Regions from separate parts of the Priestia flexa genome, predicted to be linked through region 2. Evidence: riboswitches for the same ligand, from Rfam matches in the RefSeq annotation. Region 2 holds a riboswitch; each other region holds the start of a gene.

Region 1 (11,178 bases), 100 kb from region 2:
TTTCCAATTCCTTGTACTTTTTTAAAATCTCGATTTGTTGCTTTAATTGTCGGTTCTCAGTCTTTAACTTAGCTGTCTCGTTTTCAAAATCAGGACCTTTTCCATAGGCATATTGCTTGCCTACTGGCTGTTCCAACCGGTGTACATCCCCATTTTGATACCACTTCATCCATGTTTTTAATTGAGTAGGATTCCGAATGTTTAGTTGTGATAATACTTCTTTTACAGGTACACCGGCTAACCTCATTTCAATCGCTTTTAACTTTATTTCGACTGGATAACTGACTCTTGTTCCCATAGAAAAAACACCTCCAAGTGATTGTTAGGTACTACATACCCAGTTTTCAACTTAAAGGTGTTTTTTATTTGTCTCACTTTATGGGGTCAGTCCCGAAAAATAAGGGCTCTTTATTAAAATTTAAAGTAATTACGCTTTAACAAACGCGGTGTTGCTAGTAACTCTTTATAGGAAATAACCTTTGGCAACAGTTTTGTATCTACAAGCAGCAGCTGTGTTTCTATTTCTTCAATCACTTCTTCTTCTTGATAATACATTCCACAGGCAGAACATTTAATACAAGGTACATCTGTGATTTCAATTCCTCTTGTTCCATCTGGAAGTTCCCAAAAAGCGGTATGAACGCTTTTTTCTCCAGCGCTTTCGCCGCACCATGCGCATTCTACCATCATTGTATTTGCCTCCTCAAGATGAAGTGGAATCTTTTTCTTTTTGTGCTTGCGCTTGAAACTTTTTCTCCTTTAACTCGTCGCGCTTTTCACGCTTATTTTTTAGGGTCGCATGTGCTGTATCTGCTTCATACGACTTACGCCTGTTTACTCTCCCTAAACCTTCTGGAATAAGCGTTGAGTTTGTTTCATTCATCAACCCTGCTACTCCAATGGAAGATTCCTTTTGCTTCGCGTCTGGATAAATTGAATAAAAATAGTCATCCGCTCGGTTAGGGACATAGTTTTCCGGTTCTGGATAAGTCGTAATGACCCCTTCAAAATTTCGAAGTACAACCTTACCAGCACTTTGACTAATTAAATAGTTTGGTTGAATAGCAATCTTACCGCCTCCACCAGGAGCATCTACTACAAAGGTAGGTACAGCATAGCCAGACGTATGTCCTCTTAGCCCTTCAATAATTTCAAGGCCTTTTGATACAGGTGCTCTAAAGTGACCGATTCCTTCTGATAAATCGCATTGATAAATATAATAAGGCCTGACACGGATTTTCACTAAATCATGCATTAACTTCTTCATAATTGGTACGCTATCGTTAATGCCAGATAAGATAACTGCTTGGTTGCCCACAGGCACTCCAGCATCTACAAGCATTTCACATGCTTTTTTCGTTTCTTCTGTAATTTCAATTGATGTATTAAAGTGAGTATTGAGCCAGACTGGATGGTACTTTTTTAAAATGGAGCATAAATTTTCTGTAATACGTTGCGGAAAAACAACCGGTGCCCTTGTGCCAATACGAATGATTTCAACATGGGGAATAGCGCGTAAATTTTTTAAGATATATTCCAAAATTTGATCATTAATTAGCAGTCCATCGCCACCAGATATTAGAACATCTCGCACTTCTTTTGTTTGAGCAATATATTCAATTGCCATATCCAGTTGTTTTTTAGGAACACCCATTCCAATTTGTCCTGAGAATCGTCTTCGAGTACAATAACGACAGTACATCGAGCACTGATTAGTAACAAGAAATAAAACTCGGTCCGGATAACGATGTGTAAGTCCAGGTACAGGTGAATCTTCATCTTCTTCTAAAGGATCTTCTAAATCATATCTCGTTTTATGCATTTCTTGGCCAATTGGCACAGACTGCATGCGGATTGGACATCGCGGGTCATCTGGGTTCATTAGCCAAGCGTAGTAAGGTGTAATATTTAATGGAATCGTTTTGGTTGCAATTCGAACACCCTCTTCTTCTTCGGGTGTTAAATGAATGACCTTTTTTAAATCCTCAAGCGTTCGAATCGTATTGGTTAATTGCCAAATCCAATCGTTCCACTTCTCTTCCGGTACATCTTTCCAAAGTTCGATGTCTTTCCAATGACGTGACGGCTTATATAAGTCATGTAACACAAAAACTCCTCCCTTAATTACAATTTAGACTGTGCTACTACTTTATATGTGAACGCCTAGTAAATGGTTATATTTTATGTGACTTTCTTATCCTAAGACTCACTTGTTAAGGTTGATAAATCCTTTGACCATACATTCATATTTTCTAGCGCCGTGGAAATCAAACAATTGTTAATAAGTCTCCCACTGTACGCATAGCCAAGCTGATGAAAAGCTGCGTTCACCCCAAATGAAAGCGCTCTAGCTATTGTATATACACAATAAACATACTTCTTTTTCAATTCTCTCTCTATTTCAACCATCAAATGCTTCATTAAGCCAAGCGAGCGATGAGATGGAAGGGTGGCACAATCTGTTAATTCTGCATTATTATAAAGCGTATTAATTTCTGCAGCAGCTGCGCTTACAATTTTTTCTTCATATTCAACAATAAAGAAAGGTGTTCCGTCTTCTAACATGCTTTGAACGTAGACTAGATCATGTAAGGGAGATGGATAAATAGTAAATACTGTTTTATATAATGTTACTAGCTGTTTGGCGTCACTCTTTATAGCTTTCCTTAATTTGTAAGGTGACAACAATGTTTCTGGGCACTTTAGCGGTAATAACTGGACTTTTTGAAGTAGATTATTTTCTTTTGCATAATGATTGTGCACTTGTCGCTCTTGGCTTTCATAAAAAGTCATTAAGTAAGCAGTGCTTCCATTAAAATAAGATGGAATGGTGGCTTCCAAACGGTACCCATGTTGCAACCAGCTTTGAACTTGTTCGTAGCGAGACTTTATAATTACCTTTTCTAACTGGTGCTTATTCAGCTCTCTCTTTATATAGTAAATCATGCTAGAAATATTCCCTCGGTAATCCTCAATTCGAAGTCTTTTATTAAAAGAGTCTTGTATGCACAGCGCGCTGAAGTCCCGTCTATTCACTTCAATCAAATTGCTTCCCCTCCTTTATCAGTCGGCAATTTCACACCAATCAATAATAGTAAGAGCAATAATTTCAGTGGCTTTTATAACAGATTCAATAGAAATATATTCGTTTGGAAAGTGAGCAACTTCCGTAACTCCTGGACCAAAAACAACTGTTGGAATCTTACCAACCTGAGATAAAATCCCTCCATCCGTTCCCCAAGGTGACGCTTCAATAGTAGGAGGGTGACTCATTGCTCGCTCATAGCTTTGAGAGAGAGATGAAATAAGGGGGTGCTGTGTATCTAACTCATTTGGCAGCCAATGCGCTCCAAACCACTCTAAATCCACAGGGTGAAAATCAAACCAAGAATCTTGCACGCTAATTTTTTTCAACCATTCTTCTACTTCTTCCTTCACATCCTTCATCTTTTCATGAGGTGCTACCCCAATTCTCCCTTCAATTATCACCTCATCTGCAACTGAAGACGGCCACGATCCGCCTTTTATCGTACCTATGTTAATTGGCACAGGGATGGGCGTATTTTTGTACAACGGATCAACAATGCGAGCATTGCGATTTTTCTCTAGCTGCTGGAGATGCTCAATAAGAAGCATTGCTTTCTCAATTGCACTCACTCCTTCATATCTTGTACCTCCGTGAGCAGATCGACCATGTATGGTTAAACGAAACCACATCGAACCTTGTTGCTTAGAGAAGATTTTCATGCTTGTAGGCTCAGGAATGATTGCTCCATCTGCTTTATACCCCCTTAACACACAGGCAAGCGTACCCGCTCCTCCACTTTCTTCTTCAATTACACTTTGAAAGATAACGTCACCTTTTAATAAAACACCGAGCTCTTGTAACGCTTGAATAGCAAAAAGAAGAGCTACATTTCCTCCTTTCATATCTGTACTTCCTCGTCCATATACGTTACCGTCTCTTACCATTCCACTATATGGTTCGTCTCTCCAGTGTGCTAAATCTCCTGCTGGTACCACGTCAATATGACCGTTTAATAGAATAGATTTCCCTCCTCCTCTTCCTTTTAAGGTACCTACTACATTAGGACTATCTTGAAAGTTAGTTCGAGTAGAGACAAATGCTTCATTTTTACGCAGTTCTTTAATATCCGGTTCCCATATGTCAATGGCTAACTGAAGCTGTCTTAGCTTTTCAATCACAATCGCCTGAACATATTTTTCATCTCTTTGGACGCTTGCTTCCTGTACAAAACGTTGCAACAACCGAACTATTTCATATTTATGTTCCGTCAACCAGCTCTGAATTTCCCCTTGCCAATTTGTCATATCTCAACCTCCTTAGGGAATTATTTTGATGCTATCGCTCAGCTCTACTGTTGCATCAGTTGCTTGCAGCACATCTTCCACAGTATAAGGAGACATTACTTCTATTAAAAGCAAGTGATTTTTCTCTATTTTTAAGACAGCTCGGTCCGTAATGATTAAATCCACGCAGCGCTTAGCAGTAAGAGGTAAAGAGCACGTTTTCACAAGCTTTGGTTCACCATTTTTATTGGTATGATTCATTAGCACAACAACTTTCTTAACCTTTTGCGCTAATTCCATCGCTCCTCCCATACCAGGTACTCGCTTTCCTGGTACAATCCAATTTGCCAAATCCCCTTGTTCACTGACTTCTAGCGCTCCTAGAATAGTCATATCAACGTATCCTTTTCGAATCATTCCAAAAGCAATTGCACTATCACAATAGGAAGACCCTGAAAGCGTAGTAATAGGATAACCCGCTGCATTGCAAGCATTTTCATCTTCTTGCCCTTCCAATGGAGAAGGACCGATTCCAACAATTCCATTTTCCGCATGAAACATAACCGCTATCGCCGAAGGAACATAGTTTGGAATAAGCGATGGAATTCCAATACCTAGATTTACAATCATTCCATTTTCAATTTCCTGAGCAGCTCTCTTAGCAATTCGATGACGATTATCTATTCCCAAACCCATTTCCAATTCACCCCTTTTGACTGTACAATATAGTTTACAAATACACCTGGAGTCACAATTGAATCAGGATTAAGTTCACCTAATGGGACAATTTCTTCTACTTCAGCAATCGTTACTTTTCCAGCCATAGCTACAAGCGGATTCGTATTACGAGCGCTTTTATCATACAGCAAGTTTCCAAATTCATCTGCTTTCTTAGCGTAAACAATCGATACATCTGCTTCTAACGGCGTCTCAACTAAAAACGTTTTGCCTGATAGAGTGATCATTTGCTTTCCCACACAAATTACGTCAGTTTCAATCCCCACATCAATTAATACCCCACCGATGCCCACTCCGGCTGCTCGAATTCTCTCAACAAGCGTTCCTTGAGGAGAAAATTCTACTTCTAGTATTCCATCGTTCATCTGTTTACCAGCAACCGGATTCGAACCAATGTGCGAAGCAATGAGCTTTTTAATTCGCTGTTCACATACAAGCTTTCCTACACCAATGGTTGGGAAACCTGCATCATTACAAATAAGCGTTAACCCGTTAACATCACTTTTTAAAATTTCTTCAATTACAGTAGGAGCTGTACCTACCCCTCCAAACCCTCCAAACATGATTGTCATATCATTTTGAACATAGCTCATAACATCTGTGCTTTTAATCATTTTATGAAACCTATTTTGAAGATTATTCATTTTTCTCTTCCTCTCCCCCCAGTTCTTTTTCAATCTCAACCATCGTCACAGTTAATAATCCCACCAGCTCATCAATTTCGTGTGACGTAATAGTATATGGAGGTGAAATAATAATTCCGTCTCCTTCTACTCCATCTTCTCCAGCTTGAGATGGGTATAATAAAAGGCCTTTATCTTGAGCTTTTTGAATAACCCTAGACGTTAATTCAAACGATGAAGGAAATGAAGCTTTAGAATTCAGGTTTTGAACAAGCTCTAATCCTAGCAATAACCCTTTCCCTCGTATATCTCCGATAATGTTTACTTGCTGTTGCAAGCTCTTAAGCTTCGCATATAAATATGCTCCCTTACTCTCCACTGCTTCTATTAAAGAATGATTCTGTATATAATCCAGCACGGCCAACGCAACGGCTGAAGAAAGCGGATTTGCACTTAATGTATGCCCACTCATAATGAGATTAGATCCATTTAATACGGGCGCTAGTACGCTTTTAGTAGCAACTGTTGCTGCAATTGGAGTATATCCAGCACTTAAACCTTTACCAAGAGTCAAAAGATCCGGCTTGGCTTTCCAATGTTCATAAGCAAAAACTTTTCCTGTACGCCCCATCCCCGTCATTACTTCATCTACAATCCATAAAACATCATATTTATCGCAAATCTCTCGAATTCGCTCGTAATATCCATCAGGTGGCGTTATAGCTGCTCCAGCTGCTCCAATGATAGGCTCCGTAATAAAAGCAGCAATTTGCTCGCTTCCTGTACGCTTAATGACTCTTTCGAGTTCGTTTGCGCACGCTAAATCACAGGATGGATACGTTTTTTCAAATGGACATCGATAGCAATAAGGTGGTGAAACAGAAGGGTATTCTTCTAGTAAAGGTACAAATCTTTTTCTTCTACCCGCATGCCCTGACATGGACAAAGCACCAATCGTAATGCCGTGATAACTCATCCATCTTGATAATACTTTTATTTTTTGAGGCTTCCCTTTTTCCTGCCAATGCTGAATAGCCATTTTCATTGCGGTTTCTGTTGCTTCTGTCCCGCTATTAACAAAAAACACAAACTGAAAATGATGATTGCTCAGTTCACAGAGCCGTGCTGCTAAGCTTTCAGCAGGTTCACTTGTAAACTGAGAGCGATAGACAAACGCAACTTTTTTTGCTTGGTCATTCATTTTATCAATAATCTCTTGAACACCATGTCCAACGTTTGCCGTCACGGCACCAGATGATCCATCTAAATATTTTTTGCCTTCCACGTCATACAAATAAACTCCCGTTCCGTGAGAAATCGTAGGATACCAAGCGTTTAACAGTGGTTTGATCAAGTTCGATAAAGACTTATCATTCATCGCGATTCCTCCTTGTCAGCAGACTTCTATTAGATTCTATGCCATATGGACACTGTTTTTGCTAAGTAAAAAGGATTGTTTTCACTAAAACAGAAAAAGGCTCACTCCTTACGTTTAAACGTAAAGAGTGAGCCTTTTTATCGTATCAAAAATCCTTTGTTTGTCATTCTCCAGTCATCCCCTACTGGTTAATGCATTACATTAAGCTCCTGCTTTTTCAGCTCTTCTTGCTTCAGACTCGGCAACAATTACTGCACACGCAGCATCCCCTGTAATGTTAACCGATGTACGAATCATATCAAGCAAGCGGTCAATACCGATGATTAATGCGATACCTTCTACTGGTAAGCCAACTGCTGAAAGTACCATCGCTAACATGATAAGTCCAACACCTGGAACACCCGCTGTTCCAATACTTGCAAGAACTGCTGTTACAACAACTGTAATTAGTGCACTGAATGATAAATCTACTCCGTACACCTGAGCGATGAAAACAGTTGCTACCCCTTGCATAATTGCTGTTCCATCCATGTTAATTGTTGCACCTAATGGCTGAACAAAACTACTGATGGATTCCGGTACACGAAGATTTTTCTGAGCTACGTTCATTGCAATTGGCAACGTCGCATTACTGCTTGATGTACTAAAACCAACAGTCATAGCTGGTGCAAAGCCTTTAAAGAACTCAATTGGGTTGCGCTTTGCTAACAGCGCTATAGATCCACCGTACGTTAAGATAGCGTGAACAAATAGCGCAAGCACAACTACTGACATGTAAAGCCCCATTGCTTTAATCGCTCCCCATCCTTGGCTACCAACCGCAGTTGCGATTAAACCAAACGTACCGTATGGAGCAAACTTCATCACTAAGTTTACAAGGTACATCATAAGCTCATTACCTTGATCGATAATGTTATATAGTCCTTTTGCTTTATTACCTAACATCGTAATTCCAAATCCAATAAAGATTGAGAATACGATAATTTGAAGCATGTTTCCTTCAGTCATTGCTAGAACTGGGTTAGTAGGAATCATGTTTAGTAATGTTTCACCTACAGGAGGTGCTTCTTGTGCTTCAAAGGAAGCATTTGCTGTGTCGAATGTTCCAACTGTGCCTGGCTTAATAATAAATGCTAAGATAATAGCAATTGTAATAGCAATTGTTGTCGTAATTAAAAAGTAACCAATTGTTTTACCGCCGATGCGGCCAAGTTTCTTCGGATCTCCCAAACCTGCAACGCCAAGTACAATTGAGAAAAAGACAATCGGTACAACAAGCATCTTAATAAGATTTAAAAAGATTTGCCCAAGCGGCGTAAATAAATATTTATCTAGTGTTGTAAACGTCCCTGGTGAAAACGTATTTAACAAGACACCTACAACAGCACCAATAATTAGTGCAATGATAATCTTTGTTGATAGTTTCATTGATGAACCCCCTCATATAAACAAATTATATTATTAATTTAATAACTACCAAGATTAACAGGTTGAATATTCCAAAAAGAATAACTACTTTTAATTTATATTATTTTTGAAATTTTCAGAATAGAACGAGCTCCAGCTGCTTTTTTTTAAAATCATCGAAAAAAGTGTACAAAAAAAACCATGAGAGCCCTCTCTGGTTTTCAAACCTTCCATGTACTCTCCCACAAAATGCTGACGAGGTTAGCTGTCGGATTCGGGTATGTGAGTTACCCTACTTAACTATTAAGTTAAGATTCACCCCTAGTGCTTGTCTGCACAAATTTGGGTCCCCCGCTTTCTTTCAATCTGAAATTAAGCAACTGTTATTTTGATGTAATAGTTTTAAACTGCAATAACTTACTTCTTTATTAAAATTCATTTCCTATCACTTTGTCAAGATAATATACAAAAAAAATTCAAAATACTGTCGTTTTTTTTATTTTCATGTCACATTTTCTCACATTTTATGTATATTTTATATTCGTATTTATGTTCGTTATAAACTAAACTATTCTTTACCAAACGACATTCCAACTTAAAATAGCACCTCATACCAATAACAACTAACAAATTGTATAGTAATACTAAACACATAAAGAAGAAATCCATTTTATAACATTTAAAACAAAATAATTAATATTCATTAAATATTATTTTTATACAATAATTGTAAGCATTATCATTTTTATATTCATATTTTATACTGGTTTAATGTATATCTGTAAATCTTTTTTTCTGAATTTCACCATAATTAAGTTTAGCTAATTTAAACTTTACTTTTTTGGCGAGCAATTTCATAAATTACATTTTTTTCTAAAATCCATTTCAATCTCCCCTCTCTTTTTGATAAACTATAAAGAACAATATATTGATTTTTATCTATAGAGGAGAGCCCTAACCATGTTTACCGTCTTAATTGTAGAAGATGATCAAAAAATTGCTTCTTTATTAAAAGAACATCTTGAAAAATATAATTTACTCGTACATATCGTTACGTCATTTACAGATGTACTTGATGATTTTCAAAAGCACCACCCTAACCTTGTCTTATTGGATGTGAATTTACCAAAATATGATGGCTTTTATTGGTGCAGACAAATCCGTACTCTTTCCACTTGCCCTATCATTTTCATCTCAGCACGCGATGGAAAAATGGACCAAGTGATGGCGTTAGAAAGTGGAGCAGATGATTATTTAACCAAGCCTTTTGACTACGATGTCGCGATTGCCAAGGTAAATAGCCAACTACGACGCGCATACGGGTCCTATGCACCTACTAACCAGGAGCGAATTGTAGAGCACGCCGGCTTAACTTTATATCCTGAAAGGTTACTATTACGCTACCAAAGCAAAGAAGTTGAGCTTAGCCAAACAGAAAGCAAGCTCATTGAAACATTGTTAGATAAAGCAGAAAGAGTTGTTAGCAGAGATCGATTACTCGAAAAAATTTGGGACGACCAGCTTTTTGTTGATGATAATACTCTAAATGTCTACATGACGCGTACGCGTAAAAAACTAGGGGATGTTGGTATCGAAAAAGCGATTGAAACAATTAGAGGTACAGGCTATATGCTGCGGATTCAAGAGGAAAATAAAGCATGAAGCTGTTTTTTAAAGAACATCTTCCTCTTACATTTTTTTATCTTATCCAATTGGGTTTAGTATGTACGATTTTTGCGTTAGATGGTTTTCGAGACATTTTTACTGTTCTTTATGCTATTTTAATCAGCACCGTTATCTACATCACTTATTTATGCTATCGCTACTATACAAACAAAACATTTTATAAACACCTGTCAAATCCCTTACATAAGTCAGAAGACAGCATATTGTCTGAGGAGGAGTCCCCGCTTTCAGAAGCGTTAAAAGAACTGCTGGAGAGTCAATTTCGAAGCTTTCATAATGAAATGTATCACTATCAAAATAAGCTTAATCAACATATTACATTTATGAATCAGTGGGTTCATCAAATGAAAACTCCTGTATCTGTTATTCACCTTATGATTCAAAATGAAGATGAACCTATCTTTATGAGCATTCAAGATGAAATGGATCGAATTCAAAAAGGATTAGAGACTGTATTATATACATCGAGATTGAATGATTTCACTCATGATTTTCAAGCGGAAAGTGTTTCTCTACATAAAGTTGTAACTAGCCTTATTTCGAGTTATAAACGCTTTTTTATTCGAAACCGCGTATTTCCAACAGTTAACGTTCCGCCCCAGTACATCGTCGCTTCTGATGAAAAGTGGATTCACTTTGCCTGTTCACAGCTTATTACTAATGCCGTCCGCTATTCTGCTGGAATTAATCAAAGCATCACCATTTCAGCATTTGAAAGAGGTAGACAGGTTATATTAGAAGTAAAAGATCAAGGAATAGGTATTCCATCACAAGACCTAAAGCGGGTGTTCGATCCCTATTTCACTGGAGAAAACGGTCGGAAATATCAAGAATCTACAGGGATGGGGCTCTATCTCGTAAAAGAAATTTGTAAACAGCTCCACCATCAGATAGAGCTTGAATCAAAAGAAGGACAAGGAACTACCATACGCTTAATTTTTCAACAAAATATCGCTCGTACCCAAGAAGGCTAATATATAGATTAGCCTTCTCTTGCTTTCTTACAAAAGTGTAAGATTCCTGTAAGCTTAGTAC
Region 2 (11,178 bases):
TGCTAAAATAATATTCGCCAGAGCGACTAGGCAACCCGTATTCTTTTAAAATATGTTGTTCGTTTTCAATGCTTGTATAAATCTCATCGGTGAAGAATTGTCTAAGTGCGCTCGGGAACAACGTAGCTAACAAAAGTGAGATAACTAGTAATATGCCTGAGATGACAAGCCAAATTTGAAAAGCAAGAGATCGGTTTTTCATGTGCTCATCATCCGATAACCATATCCATAAATGGTTTCAATTCGAGCATGTGGCAGTTTTTTTCGAACCCTGCGTACTAAATCATCCACCACTCGGTCTGAACCGAAGTAATCTTCACCCCATATAGAATCTAATAACTGCTCGCGTGAAAATGCTTGGCCTATGTCTTTAGATAATGTAACAAGAAAATCAAATTCTTTTGATGTTAAATCAATAGTCTGATTGTTTTCATATACAGTTCGTGTATGAAGGTCTAACGTATAGGGACCTATAGCAATTGTTGATTCGTGTTTTTGTTTTTGACCATACACAAGGTTTAAAAGTTTTTGAACACGAATAACGAGCTCACGAGGCAAGAATGGCTTGGATAAGTAGTCATCGCTTCCCATTTCAAGCCCTAATACTCGATCAATATCTGCATCTCTAGCAGAAATGAAAATCACAGGGATATCAGGGGTAGCAGACTTAATTTCACGAATGAGATGATAACCATCGATATCAGGAAGCATGATATCTAAAACCCAAAGACTAGGAGGGGTATGAATCATTGCTTTGGCATCTGTTCCATTTGAAAATGAAGTAACAGACCAGCCTTCTTTTTGTAAATAAAGAGTTAAAACTTCATTTAAGTTTTGTTCATCTTCGACTAAGTAAATTGTAAAGCTCACTTTATACACACTCCTCTTTCTATTCAAAGCTATTATACTATGTGTTTGGTAGCAGAAAAAATTTTTTCACAATTTCCCATATTCTTTTGATACTTATCCCAAACTTTTGTTTTATAGTGTAAATAACGAAAAACATAATTGAATGTAAAGGAGCCAATTATATGGAACCAAGAGACTTTAATCAAAATAACAATGATGGTGAATATAACAGTCAACCTAATAATGACCAAATGAAAGCTCAATACGATGCAGAATATCAACAAGAACCAGGTATGAAACAAGAATATCCAATTTATCGGTCTGAGCATGTAAGAGAAGAAAAATCTAAAAGAAGGTTTTTACCATTTCTTGCATCGTCCATTGCAGGTGCTGTATTAGGTGGAGGAATTGTATTATATAGCGCGCCTCAGCTAGGGTTCACAAATGATGGAAGCCAAACGAATACCGCATCTACTTCAACAAACGCTACAACTACAGCTGCTACAAAAACTATTAGCACCAATGTAAGTCAAGGAGACCTGGTATCCGTTGTAGATAAAGTTTCACCAGCCGTAGTAGGCGTAAACAATATCCAAGAGCGAACAAATCCCTTTTCAGGAGATACGCAAACAGCAGAATCTGGAACAGGTTCAGGCGTTATTTTTAAAAAAGATAATAACAAAGCGTATGTTGTAACAAACAACCACGTAATAGAAGGATCAAGTAAGGTAGAAGTTACGTTATCAAATGGGAAGAAAGAGGATGCCCAAATTGTAGGTGCGGATCCGCTAACCGATTTAGCTGTTTTAGAGATGGATGCTAAAAACGTAGAGGCAGTAGCTGAATTTGGTGATTCTACTTCACTCGTGGCTGGAGAACCGGTACTTGCCATTGGAAACCCCCTTGGTGAGCAGTTCTCAAGAACAGTCACACAAGGTATTGTAAGCGGCACGGAGAGAACGGTAAACATTACAACATCAGCTGGGGAATGGAACTTGGATGTTATTCAAACAGACGCAGCTATTAATCCAGGAAACAGCGGTGGAGCATTAATCAATGCTGCTGGTCAAGTAATTGGTATTAATAGTTTAAAGATTGCTGAAGACGGTGTAGAAGGAATCGGTTTTGCTATTCCAACTGCAGATGTTCAACCTATTATTGACAAGCTAATGAAAGATGGAAAAATTAATCGACCATATATGGGAGTGGGGCTACAGGATGTAGCAGGTTTATCAACTGCCATTAAAGAAAATGAGCTAGGCCTAACAGAAGATACTTCTGACGGTGTTGTGGTTACGACAGTTGAACCTTTTTCAGCTGCTTCAGAAGCTGGTCTACAATCAAAAGACATCATTGTAGGGATAGATGGTAAAGAAGTAAAAACATCCAGTGACTTGCGCAAGTATTTATACACGGAGCGTGCAATTGGAGATAAAGTAAAGCTTGACGTTTACAGAAACGGAAAAAAAATAAACCTTTCACTAACGTTGAAACAACAAGGCAACGATGAATGATATACACAGCACGGCAGCTATTTCTATTTTTAATCGCTGCCTTGTTGATTACTGGGTGTGTAAATGCTTCAGAAGAAGTTGTTTTTCCAACACTAAACAATGAACAGCCGTCTAATAAAGTGGTCGCTATATACAAAGGTGACCCTATTACAAGTGATGAACTTCGAGAATTTTTAGCCGTACAAGGCTTTCTAGATCCGGATGCTCCGGTGAACGATTCTTCTTATCGAAAAGATGCTCTTTATCAGCTTATTGTTGATAAGTACGTAGGGGAAGAAGCTGTCAATACTGATTGGGTGAACCAACAGTCAGAACAATTGTGGAATGAAATTGAACATTCCTATAGTCAAAAAATTAGAGAGCAAGCTTATGAAGAGCTAGACATTACAGAAGAAGTTGTAAAGAAGCACATTAAAGCTCATTTTCAATCGAAACAGTTCTTTCGAGACAAAATATCCGAAGAAGATGTAAAAGGCTACTTTGACAAAGCGGGATATAGCGCTGAATTTAAAACAGTTGAAGAAGCGAAAGAGCCAATCCTTCAAAAGCTTGTACAAAAAGCTATCAATAACTATGTTCAGGATGAATTAAAGAGACAGGTTAAGTACGTTCAAGTCTCTTGATTCACCTTTTATATAGATTACTGAGGTTGGGACATAAGTATTTCAGCTAATGATCTATCCGAACGATCAACAGTTGAATACTTTTGATCGTTCAGATATCTTTTGTTGAGACAGAATCATTTCGTTATGTCCCAGTCTCATTCTGTTTGTTCTTTTCATTGATGAAGCCCCCTTTTATCGTGATAGAGCAATATAAATGAAATGAATAAAAATAGAAATAGACAAATGTTTTTGTAAGTGATAAGATAGGGTTGTAAAATCTTTCATTATTCGGAAAATTCATTGTCCTTTCACCTTTTGGTTGAAAGGCATTTTTTTGTTTAATTCGCATACATAAAGATAAAGAAAATAAAATGACTAGTCTCCATTCATACTCCTCAGACGTGATGATACCATCACGTCTTTTTGCAATTAAATGTTAATATGTAAGGTTGCCTTATGAAAAGAATTGAAGTAGTCATAGTCTAACTTATTTTTCTTTTAAAAGATAATCGATAAAGCCGGGTTTCATTTCGACTTGAGAAATACCGATATGAGATACAGTATGTGCAAAAGGAGTAACTTCATCGATGAAATTTTCAAGTTCCTTAAGGTTTGGAAGCTGTAACTTTGTAATAAAGCAGGCTTTTCCAGCTATTCGTTCACAAAATAAAGCGTATGGATAAGTAGCGATAAATTGTTTAAAGCGACGATATTCACCGTTTTTAATTGTTGCCTCAACAAAACAAGAAATAGGAAGCCCTAATTTTTCACAATTAATAGTGACAGAGTATCCGCTAATAATACCAACTTGTTCCAAATTTCGAACCCGCTCAGCAACCGAAGGGGCTGATAGATTGACTAATTTTGAAAGTTCTCTCATGGAAAGTCGAGCGTTAGTAGTTAACTCCTTTAAAATATGTAAATCAATACGATCAATGTTCATCTATTCTCATCAGCTCTTTCATTTTTATATTCTATTATAGTGAAAAATGATAAAAATTTCTGCGTTTTGCCTTCTTATTTTTAGGGGGATTTTATTATTTAAAAAAGGTATTGACATACCAAAAATGTGGGAGTAAGATAAGGTGAAACTTTAAGTAATAACTTATTTTTCCATTTAAAGTAAGTCACAAATAGATGAAATCGCTGAATCCTAATAGGAGCGGAGGAACCACTTTTGCACACTTTGTGCTCGGGGTGAATCCTTTATAGGTAGGGTTACTCTCATAACCCGAATCCGACAGCTAACTTCGCAAGCGTTTTGAGGGGGAGATGGAATGTGTAAAAAACACAGGAGCCTTCCTGTGTTTTTTTTGTGTGGAAATTAATCGTTACAATAAGTAAGATCATAAAAAAAGAGCACAATAAAACAAGAGAGAAACCGGAATAGGAAAGGAAAGTTTGAAATGAAAAAGCAATTTGCGGTGTTAGGATTAGGGCGTTTTGGCGGCAGCCTTGTAGAAGAATTCATCAATCTAGATGTGGATGTTCTAGCGATTGACCGCAATCAAGAAGTTGTCAATAAGTACACAAATACAGCCACTTATGCAGTGCAAGTAAACGGTGTGGATGAAGCAAGCCTTAAAAGCCTTGGAATTCGAAATGTTGATCATGCAATCGTATCATTTGGAGACGATATTGAAGCGAGTGTATTGGTAACAATGTTACTGAAAGATATGGGTGTGAAGCAGGTGTGGGTAAAAGCAGTAAATTCATACCATCAAAAAGTACTTGAAAAAATTGGAGCCGATAAGGTCATTCACCCTGAGCGAGATATGGCGAAACGAATTGCGCATCACGTAGTTTCTGAAAAGATTATTGATTACATTGAACTTTCAAAGGACTATAGCATTGTAGAAATAATGGCTTCAAAAAAGATTCATAATAAAACATTATTTGATTTAAACATCCGTTCCAAGTATGGGTGTAATATTATTGGTTTTCAACGTGGAAATGGTGAAATGGTAATTTCACCAACAGCCCATGAAATTATCCATGAAGGTGACATGCTCATTGTTATTGGACATAATCGGGATATTAATCGCTTTGAGGAAGAAGGCGTATAATCAATGAGTTTAGCCAGAAGTATTAAGCTAACGCCCCCCCAATTATTAACATCAATCTTTGGAGGGGGAATTATTATTGGCGCATTACTTTTAATGCTTCCATTTTCTACAACGGAACCAATCTCTTGGATAGACGCCTTGTTTACCTCTACTTCAGCTATGACGGTAACGGGATTAGCCGTTGTAGATACAGGAACGCGCTTTACGGTATTTGGTCAGACGATTATTATGCTTCTGATACAGGTAGGTGGATTAGGGATCATGTCATTTGCCGTGCTGATCTTTATTATGCTCGGTAAAAAAATCGGTTTTAAAGAACGAATGATGGTCCAGCAAGCTTTAAACCAAACTAATATTGGTGGCGTCATTCTTCTAGTAAAGCGCCTTTTTATCTTCTCTTTTGTCATTGAGTTGATTGCACTGATTTTTTTAGCCATTCGGTGGGTACCAGAGTTCGGCTGGGAAAAAGGGTTATTTTTTAGCTTGTTTCATTCAATATCAGCATTTAATAATGCTGGGTTTGGCCTTTTATCTGATAGCTTAGTGCAGTATGCAGGAGATCCACTCATTAATATTACGATTTCATTATTATTTATTATTGGGGGAATCGGATTTACGGTACTGGCGGATTTATGGGAGAAAAAGTCTTACAAAAAGCTTAGCCTACATTCAAAATTAATGATTATTGGAACATTTATCATTAATACTGTGGCGATGCTGTTTATTTTTTTCTTAGAGTATGGAAACGCCAAAACGTTGGGAAGCTTAAGTCTTGGTGACAAGATGTGGACATCGTATTTTCAAGCGGTTAGTACGAGGACCGCTGGATTTAACTCTATTGACATAGCTAACTTGACGGATTCAACAGCTTTTTTAATGATCATTTTAATGTTTATTGGGGCAGGGAGTGCGTCTACTGGTGGAGGAATAAAGTTAACAACGTTTATTGTGATAACATTTGCCGTCCTTTCATTTATTCGAGGACGTGAAGATATTGTCTTATTAAAGCGCAGGTTAAGTACTGTATATGTTGTAAAAGCACTAGCTATTTCTATGATCGCAATTATGTTTGTGTTCTTCGCTACGTTTGCAATAAATATAACGGAACCGAACACGCCTTTTTTAAAGCTGATGTTTGAAGTTGTATCAGCATTTGGAACAGTTGGCTTATCCATGGGAGTAACGCCAGAGCTATCATACGTTGGACGTGTTATTATTATTTTTATCATGTTTTTAGGTAAGATAGGTCCGTTAACTTTAGCATTTTCTTTAGCTAAATCAAAACGTGAAAAAATTCGTTATCCAAATGAAGATGTATTGATTGGATAATAAAGAGACCGCATTCTTTGTTTTCATAGATAAACAAAGGATACGGTCTTCGTTTTAATTAAAACATAATAGTAGCGCCTAAAATTGTGGCGATCATTAAAAAGAATGTAACCATTAAGATTCCTGGTAATTTTGATTGATTGCGCATCCACTCAATCCCTCCTTTTCAATTATAGTCATGTTAAAGTGCCTTCTACCTATATAACGTATAAGTAATCAATTTAGATTCATTTTTTTAAAAATTTTTAATGAAACCGAGAGCCTGTCCAGACTTATTACGCTTTTGCAGATATTGAGTTTTAGAATCGAAAAAAGATACGGTCATAAGGCAGATTGGCGTGTTACTGTTTAATAAAAAAGGTATTAGAATCCACGTTTGTCCATTGCAAAAACTCTTGTAGTGAATATAGTAAAATAGGAAGTCATTATGATTTCCTTTCACATCATAACGCCCTCTAATAAAGACCCGATGCATGACAATTCCCCCAACTGTCTGGTTCGATCGGTATATGACCATGCTATTTGTATGGTCTTTTTTTACATGTTAGATTAAAAGAAATAAAGTCATATATATAATAATTATAAAGAACTAAAGAAGGGTAGGTCTTTACTATTGTTTTTAAAATTAAAGAATGTTTAGAAAATTACTATAATATTATTTTGTGATAGTGATATAATAATATGAATATTTTAAAGATATTTTTTTGTACTTACTAGTAAAATATACTCTTTAATTGTAAAAAAAATACTTTTTAAATGCCCTTAGATTTGCTCTTGTCAGCTTTTCTATACAGCCTATTAACCTATAGCCAAAAAGTTGTAAAAATAGATAATTAAAGGTAATAAATCCAACTTTCACTGGTAAAGTTAATGGATTGTCTCTGCTGCTACTAAACTACTAAAACTAGCAGTGGAAAATACGAAAGGGGCAATGATATGAAAAAGTATAGTTGGTTAAAGGTTGTAACATCGTTAGCAATTACGGCAGGGGTGTTAATACCATCTACTGGAGGAGCTTATGCAGCAACTGAAGAAAAAGAACAAGTGATTGTAGGATTTAAAAGTAGCGTAAATGAAAAAAGTATTACAAAAGCAAACGGTAAAGTGAAAAAGAAAATGAAAGAATTACCGATTGCCGTCGCAGAAATGACTCCAAGTGAGGTTGAAAAGCTTGAAAAAGATCCAAATGTAGCTTATGTAGAAGAAGATATTCGTATATCAGTAGCAGCTGATACGCAAGACTGGGGAATCTCTAAAGTGAAGGCTCCTACAAGTTGGTCAACTGGTTTAAGTGGACAAGGTGTAAAAGTGGCGGTAGTTGATACTGGAGTTGCAACAAATCATCCTGACTTAAAAGTAGCTGGAGGAGCTTCATTTGTATCATATACATCTTCTTATAATGATGATAATGGACACGGTACGCACGTAGCAGGGATTATCGGTGCTGAAAACAACGGTACAGGTACGATTGGTGTTGCATATAACGCAGATATTTACGGTGTAAAAGTACTTGAAAGCAGCGGTTCTGGAAGCCTTTCTAGTATCATCGCTGGAATTGACTGGTCTGTAGCAAACGACATGGACATTATTAACTTAAGCTTAGGAACGTCTGTAGGATCTACAGCATTAAAATCGGCAGTTGATCGAGCTTATCAAAGTGGAGCAGTTGTAGTAGCTGCTGCTGGAAATTCTGGAAACTCTGCTGGAACAGGAGATACGGTAAATTACCCAGCGAAATATGATTCAGTTATTGCTGTGGGAGCTACGGATCGTTATGATCGCCGTGCTTCATTCTCATCAACTGGCCCTACTGTTGAAATAGCAGCTCCTGGTGCGGCTATTCTAAGCACATACTTAAACGGTCAATATTCAACGTTAAGCGGTACATCAATGGCTAGCCCTTATGCAGCTGGTATCCTAGCCTTATACAAACAGAAATACCCATCATATTCAAATGCACAGTTACGTCAACTGTTAATCAACAAATCAATTGATTTAGGACCAGCTGGTCGTGACACGCACTTCGGATACGGATTATCACAAGCTGGTACTTTCTAATTTAGATAAGAACAAAGCAGAGCCTTGGCTCTGCTTTGTTTATACCTTTTCAGATAGTGTATAAAGCTCATCGGATGATGTAGCAATTTTATCAATACGATTTGTCAATTCTGAAATAATGGAAGATATTTTGTCTAGTTCTTTTTTTGTTAGAACGCTCTGCTGTTTATTTTCTGTTGTGACAGTTAAAACATTTGTGAAAAACGTTGTGATGTTATTCATATTTACCGTTGTGTCTTTTGTTAACCCCGCCACTTCATCTCCAATCTCAGCTACGCTTTTTATTTGTTTTTGAATATCTTTGATGAAAGTTGAAATGTTTGCGATTGATTTTTTTGTTTCCTCCGCCAGTTTACGAACCTCCTGAGCAACCACGGCAAATCCTTTTCCATGTTCCCCTGCTCGAGCTGATTCGATTGAAGCGTTTAAAGCAAGTAAGTTTGTTTGTTCAGCAATGGATGTTACAATCGCTACAATTTGTGTAATTTGCTTTGATGTATCTTCTAACGTTTTCATGCGTTGCTGAATGAGAGAAGTATTTTGCTGGATGCCATCAAGCATTGCTTGCTCTTGTTCGAGCTTGGTTTGGCTTTCAATTGCATCTTTGGAAACAATCTCAGCTAACTCTGAGCTTTTATTCGCAAATGACACAACATCCGCCGTTTGGCTGCTTATTTGAGTAACAAACTGTGCTGTTTCCTCAGATAGGTTAGCTAATAGAGAAGAGGTACGACTAATCTCATCTTGAATAAGCTTTTTTTCTTGATATAAAAGTTGTCGTTGTTCTTCAAACGTTTCTTCATAGGCAGTTAACACAATTTGTTGTTCTAAATTAATGAGCGTTGTAATACTTTTAATAGTTTGAATGCAGGCTTCTTTTTCGTCTATCTCCTCATGGCACAGGGCAATTAATGCAATTTGTAAGTTCTGAAAAGCGCATAAATACCATTTCGGTTCAAGACCAATTTTTACATGCATTTTTGAAATCATTTTACGCTTTTGTACAAACTCATCATCTACTTTGCCGTTAAACATTTCTAATATATGTTTTTTAAGCGTGTTTTTTAAGCGGTCAATACTGCTATGCTTCTCAATGATGGTAACTAAGTGTTGCTGTTCTCCAATAGCTCGATAGAATTCGTTTACAATTGAAATAATATTTTCTTCAACTGCAGGCTGTAGCCTAACGATTCTTTTAAGGTCATCTAAGTTTAGACCAATCATTTTAATTTGTTGTTGAATTTCTAAACTAGATACTTGCATGCTTGCAGTCATTTCTTCAAGAGCAACTGCTTGTTCGGTATGTGTGTTTTTCCTAAACCAGTTCATAAAATCACCTATTATCCTTAAAGTTGTAAGCACATATATGGGTATATAACGGTCATGGACCCTTACTATATATTTCGGTTTGCTTGTTGAAAAGCTTGAGCGTTATTTTCAAAAATGTCATGAAAATGTGATGTGCTGTCATGGGATTGTTATGTTCTATTTATCTGATTGTGATGCGTGCATGATAAGGTGATACAGTGACCACTTTGATAGATAGTAGTGGGAAAAATAGGTGAAGGAGTATGTATAATGAGGAAATTGGTTGCGTCTATGTTAATGGGAGGAGCCGTATTGTCTACACCCGTCATTGGACAAGCCGCTTCAAACGACGAGCTATTAAAACAAGGAATGAAAAACGAAAGCATCTATGAAGTCAAAGATTCTTTAAAGCAAGAAGGATATTTAAAGGGTAAGGTTTCTACATACTTTAATTACGAAACAAAAGTAGCAGTTCAAGCTTTTCAGCAAGATCATAATCTAGTAGCTGATGGAATTGTTGGAACCAAAACATATAAAGAACTAGAAACAACAGAAGTTGAACAAGGAGCGTCTAGCTTTGACGAGTCTGCGGTCATTAGTAAGGCGAAATCTCTTATTGGCACGCCTTATAAATGGGCAGGTACAACACCTTCTGGCTTCGATTGCAGTGGCTTCTTACAATATGTATATAAGGAAAGTGTAGACGTAGAAGTTCCACGTACCGTGGCAGATATATATGCGGCAGGTGAAAGCGTGAAGGAACCAGCAGTGGGAGATATTGTTTATTTTGAAACATATAAAGAAGGCCCTTCTCATGCAGGGATTTATTTAGGTGATAATCAGTTTATTCACACTTCTACCTCAAAAGGTGTAACAATCAGTGATAAAAACTCGAGCTATTGGAGTGAACGTTATCTAGGTGCTAAAAAAGTAAAGTAATTTGAGAAAACAGTAGAGAATTCTACTGTTTTTTTGTTTTGAAAAAAGTTAAATCATTGTGCACTCTTTCTTTGTAAGAATGCGAGACAAGCGCATATTTATCAAAAAATGCGAAAAAAGTTCTATCACTTCCTCCTGACAGCTTGTATATATTGATAAAGTAATCGTTTGAGTGTTCTAGTAAAATTCAAATGATTGCATGACTAACAAGGAGGAAAAAAGATGTGGTGTTATAGCTATTACCGTCTCAAAAAGAAAATTAAGAGACTGTTATTTTCAAGAAGGTTTGGTACTTTCATTGAAAATAATACAAAAAAAGCAGTAGAAGAGGTTATTTATTCTCAGCGATTTCGAGACTACTTTATTCAGCTTGTAAGAGAAGCGGATGTTTCGCCTTTTAAAGAAATTGCGCTTCAATATTTAAATGAAGAAGTTGTCGTTTCAACAGTTGCGGGTCCTTTGCAAGGTACGGTTGCTGAAGTAGGCGATGATTATTTAAGGCTAACTGAA
Region 3 (11,178 bases), 1.9 Mb from region 2:
ATATTGACATTAGACAGAAAAATCAGCAGTACAAACAATCTAGGAGGAACTCACATGAATGCTTTATCAAGAAAAGATACACTGTTTATTAGTTTAATGCTATTCTCATTATTTTTTGGAGCAGGAAACTTAATTTTCCCTCCATTTTTAGGACAGTCTGCTGGAAGTGAATTGTGGCCAGCTGTTACAGGCTTCATTTTATCGGCTGTGGGGCTACCAATCCTGGGTGTCATTGCTGTAGCAAAATCAAATGGTCTTCAATCATTAGCAAACCGAGTCCACCCAGTTTTCGCCGTTGTATTTACGGTCATGATTTACTTAGCAATTGGACCTTTTTTAGGAATCCCACGAGCAGGAAGCTTAGCATTTGAAATGGGCGTACAGCCTTTTTTACCTGAAGGAGTAAATGTAAAAGCCGCGCTGTTTGGATATACGTTTTGTTATTTTGCACTTGCTTACTGGTTAGCTTTAAAGCCTTCAAAGCTTGTTGACCGCTTTGGGAAAGTATTAACGCCAGTTTTATTAGTTCTTATTTCACTTATTTTTATTCGTGCCCTTTCTTATCCTTTTGAGCCGGCTGGTCAACCTGCAGGTAACTATGTGACAAAAGCATTTGCTACTGGATTTACCGATGGTTATGCGACCATGGATACAATTGCTGCGCTAAACTTTGGAATTGTCATTGCAATGGCTTTGAAGCAAAAAGGAATGACTAGTACGAAAAGTATTATGTCATCATCTATTCGTGCAGGAGTAATTGCAGGAACGTTGCTAGCTATTATTTATCTTATGCTGGCATATTTAGGATCTGTTAGTCATGCCAATGCAGCAAATGGAGCAATAACGTTAACGAACATTGTATTTACGCTTTTTGGACCGTTCGGAGCTGTTCTATTAGGAGTTGTATTTACGCTAGCGTGTTTAACAACTTCTGTTGGATTATTAACCTCATGCAGTCAGTATTTTGAGCAATTAGTACCGAAAGTATCATATAAGGTTTGGGTTAGTACAATTGCCGTATTTAGTTTACTTGTTGCAAACTTAGGATTAACCATGATTCTAAAAATTTCAGTTCCAGTTTTAACAGCTATTTACCCTGTTGCTATTATGCTAATTGTTCTATCATTAACGAATTCTTTAATCAAAGGAAAGCAAGGTGTATATGCTTTATCTATTTTATTCGTTGGAATTGTAAGCGTAACGGACGCTTGTCTTCAGTCAGGGTTAAACTTAGGTGCTTGGGGGGGACTTGTAAAGACTTTGCCATTGTATAACACAGGATTTGGTTGGTTAGTACCAGCAATCGCTGGGGCTATGGGCGGTTATCTTCTTAGCTTATATAATCTAAAAGGTAAAGTAGTTCACTCAAAACAAGTTAAATCATATAGTAAATAAGATTGTCCATAAAAAAAGCCCAGTTTGGGCTTTTTTTGTTCTTCAAATAAAGATTGTGTTTTTATCAGCAAACAATTATGATAAAAAGCGAATATTCACGTTTGCTATGAAGATGAAAAAATTATGTAATCTTGAAAGGTAGAGTAAAAATGTGGGAAATTATTGTTGCGATTATTTTAGGAATTGTAGAAGGTCTAACTGAATTTGCGCCTGTATCATCGACCGGACACATGATTATTGTAGATGATTTATGGCTGAATTCAAAAGAACTATTTTCACCAGAGGTTGCTAATACATTTAAGATTGTCATTCAATTAGGCTCGATCCTAGCCGTTGTTGTTTTGTTTAGAAATCGTTTTATTAATCTATTAGGGTTAAATCGTAAAAATGAGAAATATGAACAGGTAACAAATCGATTAAAACTTTCTCAAGTTATCGTTGGTTTGCTTCCGGCAGCTGTATTAGGATTCTTATTTGAAGATTTTATTGACAAGCATTTGTTCTCGTTGAACACGGTGTTAGTCAGCTTAATTGCAGGAGCAATTTTAATGATTATTGCAGACCGCTTTGCTTCAAGAATTCCAAAAACAGAAACGGTAGATCAAATGACCTATCGTCAAGCCATTGGTGTTGGATTGTTTCAGTGTATCGCTCTATGGCCAGGATTTTCGCGTTCTGGTGCTACCATTTCAGGTGGGGTACTTTTAGGCATGAGTCACCGAGCAGCTTCTGATTTTACTTTTATTATGGCTGTTCCTATCATGGCAGGAGCTAGTGGGTTATCATTAATCAAAAACTGGCAGTATTTCACGATTGATGCATTGCCTTTTTTCATTGCCGGCTTTATTAGTGCTTTTATTGTAGCGCTTGTTTCCATTCGCTTTTTCTTAAAATTAATTAATCGAATAAAATTGGTACCTTTTGCTATTTATCGTATTGTATTAGCAGTTGCTATTTATCTTGTATTCTTTTAAGAATGATAAAACAGCCTTGGTTACATTTAGAACCAAGGCTGTTTTATATTTTGGCATTTATATAGTTAAAAAGTTTTGAGTCATAAAAATAAATTGACAAGCTTTCGAAAAACAGATAAATTATTCTTATTGAATAAAACATTAATTCTGTATAATATTTTAGAAAAATAATTTAATAAGAAGCTTAATCTAAATTAGAGCGGGGGAACCACAAATTTGGTATATCATATGCCTTGGGGTGAATCTTTCCTGAGTGAAAGTAGGGTACTCTCAAACCCGAATCCGACAGTTAACCTCGTCTGCTTATTGAGAGAAAGAACATTGTCTTTTTGTCGACCATTCTTTCTTTTAGAATGGTCTTTTTTTAATTTTCAGAAAAAATAAAATCGCTTTACAACAGAGAGGAGAGCACATATGAAAAAATTGCGGTTTGGCATGGCAACACAAATTTTTGTTGGTTTAATTTTAGGTATTCTAGTTGGTGTTATTTGGTTTAATGATCCAAGAGTAGCAACGTATTTACAGCCGCTGGGCGACTTATTCTTACGCCTGATTAAAATGATTGTTATTCCAATTGTTATCTCAAGCTTAATTGTTGGTATTGCGGGCGCTGGTAACGGCAAGCAAGTAGGCCGATTAGGTGCTAAGACTATCATTTACTTTGAAGTCATCACAACGTTTGCAATCATTATAGGTGTTTTATTGGCTAATGCTTTCCAACCAGGTGTAGGAGTGGACATTGAATCTGCACAAAAGACTGATATTAACCAGTACGTAGAGACAAGTGAAGAACAAAGTGAGAAATCCGTTGCAGAAACGTTCCTTCATATTGTTCCAACGAACTTCTTCCAATCATTAGTGGAAGGTGACATGTTAGCCATCATCTTTTTCTCCGTGTTATTTGGATTAGGTGTAGCAGCTATTGGGGATCGTGGAAAGCCTGTTTTACAATTTTTTGATGGCGTTTCTCATGCGATGTTCCATGTTGTTAACATGGTGATGAAAGTTGCTCCTATCGGGGTCTTTGCTCTCATTGGTGTAACTGTTTCTAAGTTTGGTTTAGAATCATTAATGTCTCTAGCGAAACTTGTTATTCTAGTTCACGCTGGTTTACTGTTCTTCTTAATTGTGGTTTTAGGAGCGGTTGCGAAATGGGCTGGTGTAAATATCTTTACATTAATGCGTTATTTAAAAGATGAATTGCTGTTAGCATATAGTACATCAAGTTCAGAAACGGTATTACCGCGTATTATGGGCAAATTAGAAAAAATGGGATGTCCAAAAGCTATTGTATCGTTTGTTATCCCAATTGGTTATACGTTTAACTTAGATGGATCTGTGCTGTATCAAGCAATTGCCGCTATTTTCTTGGCACAGGTTTATGGAATTGACTTAACAATTGTCGAACAGCTAACGCTAATCCTAGTGCTTATGATTACTTCAAAAGGGATGGCAGCCGTTCCAGGAACATCATTTGTTGTATTATTAGCAACGTTAGGTACGATTGGAATTCCAGCCGAAGGTCTTGCATTCATTGCCGGTGTGGACCGAATTATGGATATGGCTCGTACAGTTGTAAACTTAATGGGTAACACAATTGCAGGAATTGTTATGTCTAAGTCTGAAGGCAAGTACAATCCTATAAAAGCTAATGAAGTGATGAAACAGTCGAGAGAGGCAAAAGTAGCTAGCTAATGTATCTTCTAATCTCGTAACAATGCTTAATGCATAAGGCTACTTACCGGTTCTATTTTTATGAACAGGTAAGTAGCTTTTTTGATAATTTTTTGATTAGTTCTTTATTAATAAAGAAATTAAACCTATAATTATAGTAGGTAACAACAGATATGTTTTTAAATAAACAAGCTGAGCGTGCTCTAGTATGTGGCATGTGAGTGAATTTAGGAAGAAAGCGTGGGAGGCATTTACATATGTGGAAGAAGCGCATAGCAATTATTGTATCGATTATTGCAGCTTGTTTTTTAATTCCTTATAGCTTACCAATTGTCTTTGCATTATTAACAGCAATTGTTCTAGAAGGTCTTATTCAAAAGTTGCAGCATTCTTTGAAGTTTAGTCGAATCTATGCTGTATTAGTAGCGTTTTTATTATATGTTGTATCCATAACATTAATTGGTTTCTTTATTATTCGTACAATTGTAACGCAAGTAGTGGCTCTCTCAAAAGTTACGCCTTCTTTTGTAAAAGAGCTTTATGAAACAACAATTTATCCTAACATTATTAAGTGGAAGTATTATTCAAACGCTCTTCCTACAGAAGTCATTTCATCCATTGAAAACGCAATCGAAAGCACCATTAATTCATTGGATACACTATTAAAAGGAACCGTTGAGTTAATTATTAGCTTTGCTGCAACCGTTCCAGGCTTCTTGCTAGAATTTCTGATTTATTTAGTTGCTTTAGTATTCATTAGCTTAGAGCTACCGAACATAAAAGAAAAAGTAAAATCGTTTTTAACAGATGAAACGAAATATAAAACAAAGATTGTTATTACGCAATTAATGCAAGCAGGTGTTGGCTTCATTAAAGCTCAGATTGTATTGAGTCTTTTAACATTTGTGATGGCTTATGTTGGGCTATGGCTATTAAATGTTCCGTACACGGCTTTATTGAGTCTTTTAATCGTTATCGTTGATATTCTACCAATTCTAGGAACAGGTTCCGTTCTAGTTCCATGGGGAATATTTGCTTTAACTCAAGGTCAAGACTCGTTGGCAATTGGTCTATTTATTTTATTTGGGGTGATTACCGTCGTTCGAAGAGTTGTAGAACCAAAAGTTTTTTCAACAAACATGGGAATTTCTCCTTTAGCTGCGTTAATTAGCCTGTATATTGGATTTAAATTGCTAGGGTTTGTGGGGCTGTTTTTAGGTCCAGCTCTTGTCATCTTATATGATGCGCTTCGAAAAGTTGGCGTCATCCAAATTAACTTTAAAATTTAGGCACTAGTAATCTAGTGCTTTTTTTGTTGGGATTTTTTACAGAACGACTCGTTAATTCGTTAGATTGACAGCATTCGTTCTTTTTTTACTTTTCAATTAAAGGGGATTAATATACAATTATGACTTGTGAAGCTTTAAAATATCACGTTTTGTTATAGAGCAGTAAGTTAACTAAGGAGGAAGTCGTTTGTTAGAAACAATTGTTTTATCACTAGTAGAAGCGCTTAAGCAACTTTCGTATTTCGGCGTTATCTTAGCGCTAACGTTTGAATTTGTCCCAGCAGAGCTAGTCTTACCACTCGTAGGATATTGGGTATATCAAGGTGACATGAACCTTTATTTAGCTATTTTAGCAGGAACAGTTGGAGGCGTGTTTGGACCATTAACACTTTATGCTCTTGGTCGCTATGGTGGGCGTCCACTTGTCTTAAAATATGGAAAGTATTTTCTAGTAAAAGAAAAGGAAATCGATGCAGCAGATCGATTTTTTAATAAATATGGGGCAGGAGTAGCCTTTTTTGGTCGCTTTATTCCTGGAGTACGTACAGCCATCTCGCTTCCTTGCGGAATGGCAAAAATGAACGTTTGGCAATTTTCTATTTACACGTTTGTAGCGATGTTACCAATTACGGCTCTTTACGTATATCTGGGTTATAAGTTAGGCCCAAAATGGGAAGATGTTGGACCTATTGTATCTCAATATATGCAGCCGATTGGAATTGGACTATTAGTTATCATTATTATTTTCTTTACGTTTAAATATGTGAAAAAGAAACAAAAAGCATAAGGGAAAAGAGAGCGTCCAGCAAATTAGTTGTCTGGGCGCTTTATGTAGAAAGGGGAAAGCATATGGAAACGACTGAACAGCTGGCTAAAGAATTAAAGAAGATTGAAAAGTGGGAAAAAAGTCAAAAGGGACTATTCTTTTGGGAAAAGCTGCTTCGCTTACCTTTTGCAGCGCTTGATAAAGTCACGCCTAGGTTTATCCACGAAAAAATAGAAAAGCTTCTTGACGAGGTTGCTAAGTACATTGATAACGGAGGCCAATATTTAGCTAATACTTCCGCTACGTTAGAAAAAGCATCTAAACGCTTAAAAGAAAAAGATTTAACATTAACGGATATTCAGCAGTTATCTATTCAAGAAATGGATGAGTTAGCAAATGCCTTTGTGGAGGCACGTCAAAAAAATGCTAAAATTCAAGGTGCTACGACTGGAATTGGTGGTATCTTCACGCTGGCTATTGATGTACCGTTTGTACTAGGGCTAACTTTAAAAACGCTACAAGAAGTAGCTGTTTCCTATGGATACGACCCGACAAAACAAGAAGAGCGTGTGTTTATGGTAAAGTGCATGCAGTTCTCATCCTCTGACATTGTAGGTAAGCGAGCAATTTTAGAAGAGCTATCAGAAGGGAAGCGAGAACAAAGCTTATCGCAGCTTCAAGGTTGGAGAGAGGTATTTACGACTTATCGAGATAACTGGGGATGGAAAAAACTTTTTCAAATGATTCCTATAGCAGGTATGATCTTCGGTGCTTATGTAAATAAGCAGGCGATTGGAGACATTGGAGAAATAGGGACGATGCTTTATCGTAAACGCCGCATCTTAGAACGATTAGAACAAGAAAAGAATTTACAAGAGTCATAATAAGACATTTCCTGCGAAATAACATTATTTCTAGGGAAATATGTCGATAAAAAAGCATCCTTGCTACTAAGAAAGGATGCTTTTTACCTTAAACAATACCGAAGAAAGTGTAAAGTGCAATGATGACAAAAACCGCTAGCGTTTTAATGATCGTAATTGCAAAAATATCTCGATATGCTTGACGGTGAGTCAAACCTGTTACTGCAAGAAGCGTAATAACAGCACCGTTATGTGGAAGTGTATCCATACCGCCTGATGCCATCGAAATAACGCGGTGCATCACTTCAGGTGGTATATTAAACTGATTAATTGCCGCTAAATACTTTTCTGACATAGCGCTTAATGCAATTCCCATACCGCCTGATGCAGAACCAGTTATACCAGCCAATGTTGTTGTAGTCACAGCACCGTTAACAAGTGGATTTGTAAATGTCTCGGAAATTCCTTTACTAATAACACCAAAGCCTGGAAGAGCAGCAATAACGCCTCCAAAACCATATTCAGCACCCGTGTTCATAGAAGCTAACAATGCCCCGCTGATACTGGTGTTAAGACCTGCTTGAAAGTTTACTTTTACCTTTTTCCAATCATACAGTAGTGTCGCAATAATCCCTACTACTAGAGCCATTTGAACTGACCAAATAGCAAGTACAGATGAAAGCTCAACTTTTCCAAAGGAGTCAAGACCAATGGCAGTAAAATCAAAGCCATTTGGATACCAAACAGGCAAAGCCATTGTAAATACTTTATTCATAACACCTACTAAAATGAGTGGTACAAACGCTAAGATTTGACGAGGCAAGGTTGGTTTTTCACTTTTCGTACTTGTTTCTTCTTCTCCTGTTGTTACATCATTTTCTAGCTTCTCAGCTGCAGCTGCAGTTTCGTGGTCAAAGCCGTAGTATCCTTCACCAGCAGCTTCTGCTTTTTTACGACGAGCTTCTAAATACTTCATCCCTACAAGTAAGACGAAAATGGCTCCAATAATACCGAGCATCGGTGCAGCATAAATATCAGTTTTGAAGAAAGTAGTTGGAATAACGTTTTGAATCTGTGGAGTACCTGGTAAAGCATCCATTGTAAACGTAAAGGCACCTAATGCAATCGTTCCTGGAATAAGCCTTTTAGGAATATTGGCTTCTCGAAATAGATTAGCTGCAAATGGATAGATAGCAAAAACAACAACAAATAAGCTAACTCCACTATAAGTTAGAATCGCTCCCATGATGACAATAGCTAAAATTGCACGCTTTGCACCAACAACTTGTACAATTGTTTTAGCAATCGTTTCAGCCAACCCTGACATTTCAACGACTTTACCAAAAATAGCCCCTAGTAAGAAAACGGGAAAATAAAGCTTGATAAATCCTACCATCTTTTCCATAAAAATATTTGAAAAGAAAGGTAATACATAGCTTGGCTCAGTTAGCACAACAGCAAAAAGTGCACAGATCGGTGCAAATAAAATAACTGAAAATCCGCGATATGCGACAAACATTAAAAGACTAAGTGATAAAAGGATAATAACTAGTTCCATTTCAAATCCCCCCCATAGCGTTCTTTACTTTATTAAATCGATATAATCCTCCTTTTATAAAAAATAATGTAAGCGTTTACTTAACGAAATATATTTGCAAGATTCGTGCCAACTTCTAAAAATCAGACAATAATAAACAAAGTCTGGATATTTGAATAGAAATATAGAGAAGTATAATTTTTATTTCCGAAAAACCGGAATATGAGAGATGTTTACTTCCGCAAATCCGGAAAAAATCCGTTTTTCCGGAATGAAAACAATTGTACAAGGAGAGTTTGGTATAATAGATAGTAGAAGCGTGTACATAGGAGGAGCGATGATGGCTAATAAAAATCGAATTCCTGATAAATGGTTTGAAGAGATTTTAAATGTAGCAACAGAATGGATCGTTGTAGTAAATGTTCAGGGGGAAATCCTTTATATAAATAAAGCTTACTGTGAGTTTTTACATACGACTGTTGAACAAGCAATTGGACGCTCTGTTCAAGAAGTGATTGAAAACTCAAGAATGCATATTGTGACTCAAACAGGCCAAGCAGAAGTAGCTAGCATTCATTTTATTAAAGGGAATGAGATGATTGCAAATAGATATCCTTTATATGTAGACAATGAATTAGTTGGAGCTGTGGGAACGGTAATGTTTCGGAATGCTAAAGATTGGCTAGCTTATTCTGAAAAAATACAGCCTCTATTAGAAGAATTAAATTATTATAAGAAAAAACTTGAGCACGAATCGGAAAGTAAATATAGTTTTCAAGATCTTATTGGAGATAATGAAAGGTTTCTCTTGGCTAAACAGTTAGCTGAAAGAGTGGCCAACAGTAAATCTGCTGTTTTGTTATTAGGAGAATCTGGGACTGGGAAAGAATTATTTGCTCACGCAATTCACCAAGCGAGTTCGCGGTGCTTCTTTCCGCTTGTTCGAGTCAACTGTGCATCTATTCCTCAGCAACTTTTAGAATCTGAACTGTTTGGGTATGAAGAAGGTGCGTTTACAGGTGCTCGTAGAGGAGGGAAAAAAGGGAAATTTGAGCTAGCTCATAGAGGTACAATCTTTTTAGATGAAGTAGGTGATATGCCTCTTCAAATGCAAAGCAAGCTGCTGCGTGTGGTACAAGAGAAAGAGCTAGAACGAGTTGGGGGTCAAAAAACCATCGATATTGATGTGCGAATTATTGCCGCTACCCATCGAAATTTAGAAGAAATGGTGGAAAAGGGTGAGTTTCGAGAAGATTTATATTATCGCTTGAATGTTATTAAAGTTGATATCCCACCTCTTCGTGAGCGAAAAGAAGATTTACCTGAAATTGCTTATGTGCTGTTAAAAAAACTAGAGCGGCACTTTCATCGCCCTAATCTCAAATTATCAAACGAGGTGTTACAGCAGTTACAAAAGCATTCGTGGCCTGGCAATATACGTGAATTAGAAAATGTATTGGAGAGAGCTGTTAATATTTTAGATGGTCAAACTATTCTCTTATCTCATTTACCTTTATATCTTCAAGACCTTGAAGGAGGCAATCAAGATATAAAAAAAGAAAGCAAAGGCTTAGTGATGACAGAAAAGGATGAGGTCCCATCACTAAAGGACGTGGTGGCACAAGCCGAAAAAGAAGCAATCATAAAAGCTTTAAAAAGTACGAATGGAAACAAACAGCAAGCAGCTAAGCTCTTAGAAATTGGTAAAACAAGCTTTTATGATAAATGTAAGCGATATGGAATTGATTAAAAGCATGATGCGCATAAATCATCATGCTTGTTTTGTTTAAAGCAAAAAAGTACTTTTATTTCGTTAGTTATTTACCATTGAGAGAAAGTAGTTTTACACATAAAATAAAACTAACAAAAAAAGTAATGGAATAGATTGTATACGCTTACAAGAGGGTGGTAAGAAAATGGCTGTAAAACAATATTTGAACTTTGAAGTTATCAAATCACCAACCATGCATGTTCTATTAGATGAAACAAATGAAGATGGTATTCATTTGGTAAAAGTAAAGGTGAAAAATAATCATGCGACTGCAGGGGCAAAACTATCGTTAGAATGGACAAATCCATGCACGGATATTCATGGCTATTGGCTATTCAATCAGTCTCGTATACGTTTTGATGACCAGGATATGAGAAAGCTACCGTACCTTAATAGCTTTTATAATGATCAAGGTGAAAATCGGTATAGCGTAACCTGTTCAGATACATCAAGGTATGTTGCTCTTTTTATGGCCTTTGATCAAGCAAAAATGACAATGAACTTTAGCCTTCAGGTGGAGATACCTTTAAATAATGCAGAATACGAGTGCGAAATTCGCATCGACACACGAGATATTCCATATGAACAGTCTCTAGTAGAGTTAAAAGAATGGCATGAACACAAAGGAAATGTGTTTGCTCACTTTTCGAAAAAACATGTATCTTCTCCCACTTATGTATGTACAGGTGCGTTTCCTTCAGAAATCCAAGAAATTGAAGAAAATGTCTATATAGCTAAGCAGCTTGGTTTTGAACGAATCGTTGCTGAAGTCTCGTATGAAGTAGTAAAAGATTTGTTAGAGGATAGGGAACATGATGCTTCAATTCAAAAACATATTGGGCACATTCATCAAATGGAGCTGGACTACACATTGTCTGTTTATCTCACAAATGAGCAGTTTAGCGCGAG

The links. Region 2 has a riboswitch for cyclic di-AMP ahead of LZP85_RS12155 (potassium channel family protein). Riboswitches for the same ligand answer to the same signal wherever they lie in the genome.
Region 1: it holds a riboswitch for cyclic di-AMP, as region 2 does, so the genes downstream of both, LZP85_RS12670 (dicarboxylate/amino acid:cation symporter) here and LZP85_RS12155 (potassium channel family protein) in region 2, are expected to answer to the same signal.
Region 3: it holds a riboswitch for cyclic di-AMP, as region 2 does, so the genes downstream of both, LZP85_RS01480 (glutamate/proton symporter GltT) here and LZP85_RS12155 (potassium channel family protein) in region 2, are expected to answer to the same signal.

The regions. Positions count from the first base shown of each region.
Region 1 is NZ_CP090431.1:2,443,208-2,454,385, forward strand. It holds one part of gene LZP85_RS12630 (IS3 family transposase) at 1-25, opposite strand, end outside; one part of gene LZP85_RS12630 (IS3 family transposase) at 25-298, opposite strand; gene LZP85_RS12635 (YokU family protein) at 412-687, opposite strand; gene kamA (lysine 2,3-aminomutase) at 704-2,107, opposite strand; gene ablB (putative beta-lysine N-acetyltransferase) at 2,200-3,036, opposite strand; gene LZP85_RS12650 (peptidase) at 3,064-4,332, opposite strand; gene LZP85_RS12655 (3-oxoacid CoA-transferase subunit B) at 4,345-5,007, opposite strand; gene LZP85_RS12660 (CoA transferase subunit A) at 4,992-5,693, opposite strand; gene LZP85_RS12665 (aspartate aminotransferase family protein) at 5,686-7,050, opposite strand; gene LZP85_RS12670 (dicarboxylate/amino acid:cation symporter) at 7,252-8,478, opposite strand; cyclic di-AMP (ydaO/yuaA leader) riboswitch at 8,692-8,846, opposite strand; gene LZP85_RS12675 (response regulator transcription factor) at 9,418-10,119, shown strand; gene LZP85_RS12680 (sensor histidine kinase) at 10,116-11,117, shown strand.
Region 2 is NZ_CP090431.1:2,343,580-2,354,757, reverse strand. It holds gene LZP85_RS12180 (sensor histidine kinase) at 1-202, opposite strand, end outside; gene LZP85_RS12175 (response regulator transcription factor) at 199-870, opposite strand; gene LZP85_RS12170 (S1C family serine protease) at 1,143-2,363, shown strand; gene LZP85_RS12165 (hypothetical protein) at 2,360-2,986, shown strand; gene LZP85_RS12160 (Lrp/AsnC family transcriptional regulator) at 3,456-3,911, opposite strand; cyclic di-AMP (ydaO/yuaA leader) riboswitch at 4,103-4,242, shown strand; gene LZP85_RS12155 (potassium channel family protein) at 4,375-5,034, shown strand; gene LZP85_RS12150 (TrkH family potassium uptake protein) at 5,038-6,363, shown strand; gene LZP85_RS12145 (S8 family peptidase) at 7,300-8,421, shown strand; gene LZP85_RS12140 (globin-coupled sensor protein) at 8,461-9,750, opposite strand; gene LZP85_RS12135 (C40 family peptidase) at 10,000-10,668, shown strand; gene LZP85_RS12130 (DUF2642 domain-containing protein) at 10,891-11,178, shown strand, end outside.
Region 3 is NZ_CP090431.1:271,992-283,169, forward strand. It holds gene brnQ (branched-chain amino acid transport system II carrier protein) at 55-1,395, shown strand; gene LZP85_RS01475 (undecaprenyl-diphosphate phosphatase) at 1,545-2,369, shown strand; cyclic di-AMP (ydaO/yuaA leader) riboswitch at 2,541-2,687, shown strand; gene LZP85_RS01480 (glutamate/proton symporter GltT) at 2,784-4,064, shown strand; gene ytvI (sporulation integral membrane protein YtvI) at 4,301-5,332, shown strand; gene LZP85_RS01490 (DedA family protein) at 5,520-6,119, shown strand; gene LZP85_RS01495 (EcsC family protein) at 6,182-6,982, shown strand; gene LZP85_RS01500 (GntP family permease) at 7,071-8,519, opposite strand; gene LZP85_RS01505 (sigma-54 interaction domain-containing protein) at 8,836-10,248, shown strand; gene LZP85_RS01510 (hypothetical protein) at 10,415-11,178, shown strand, end outside.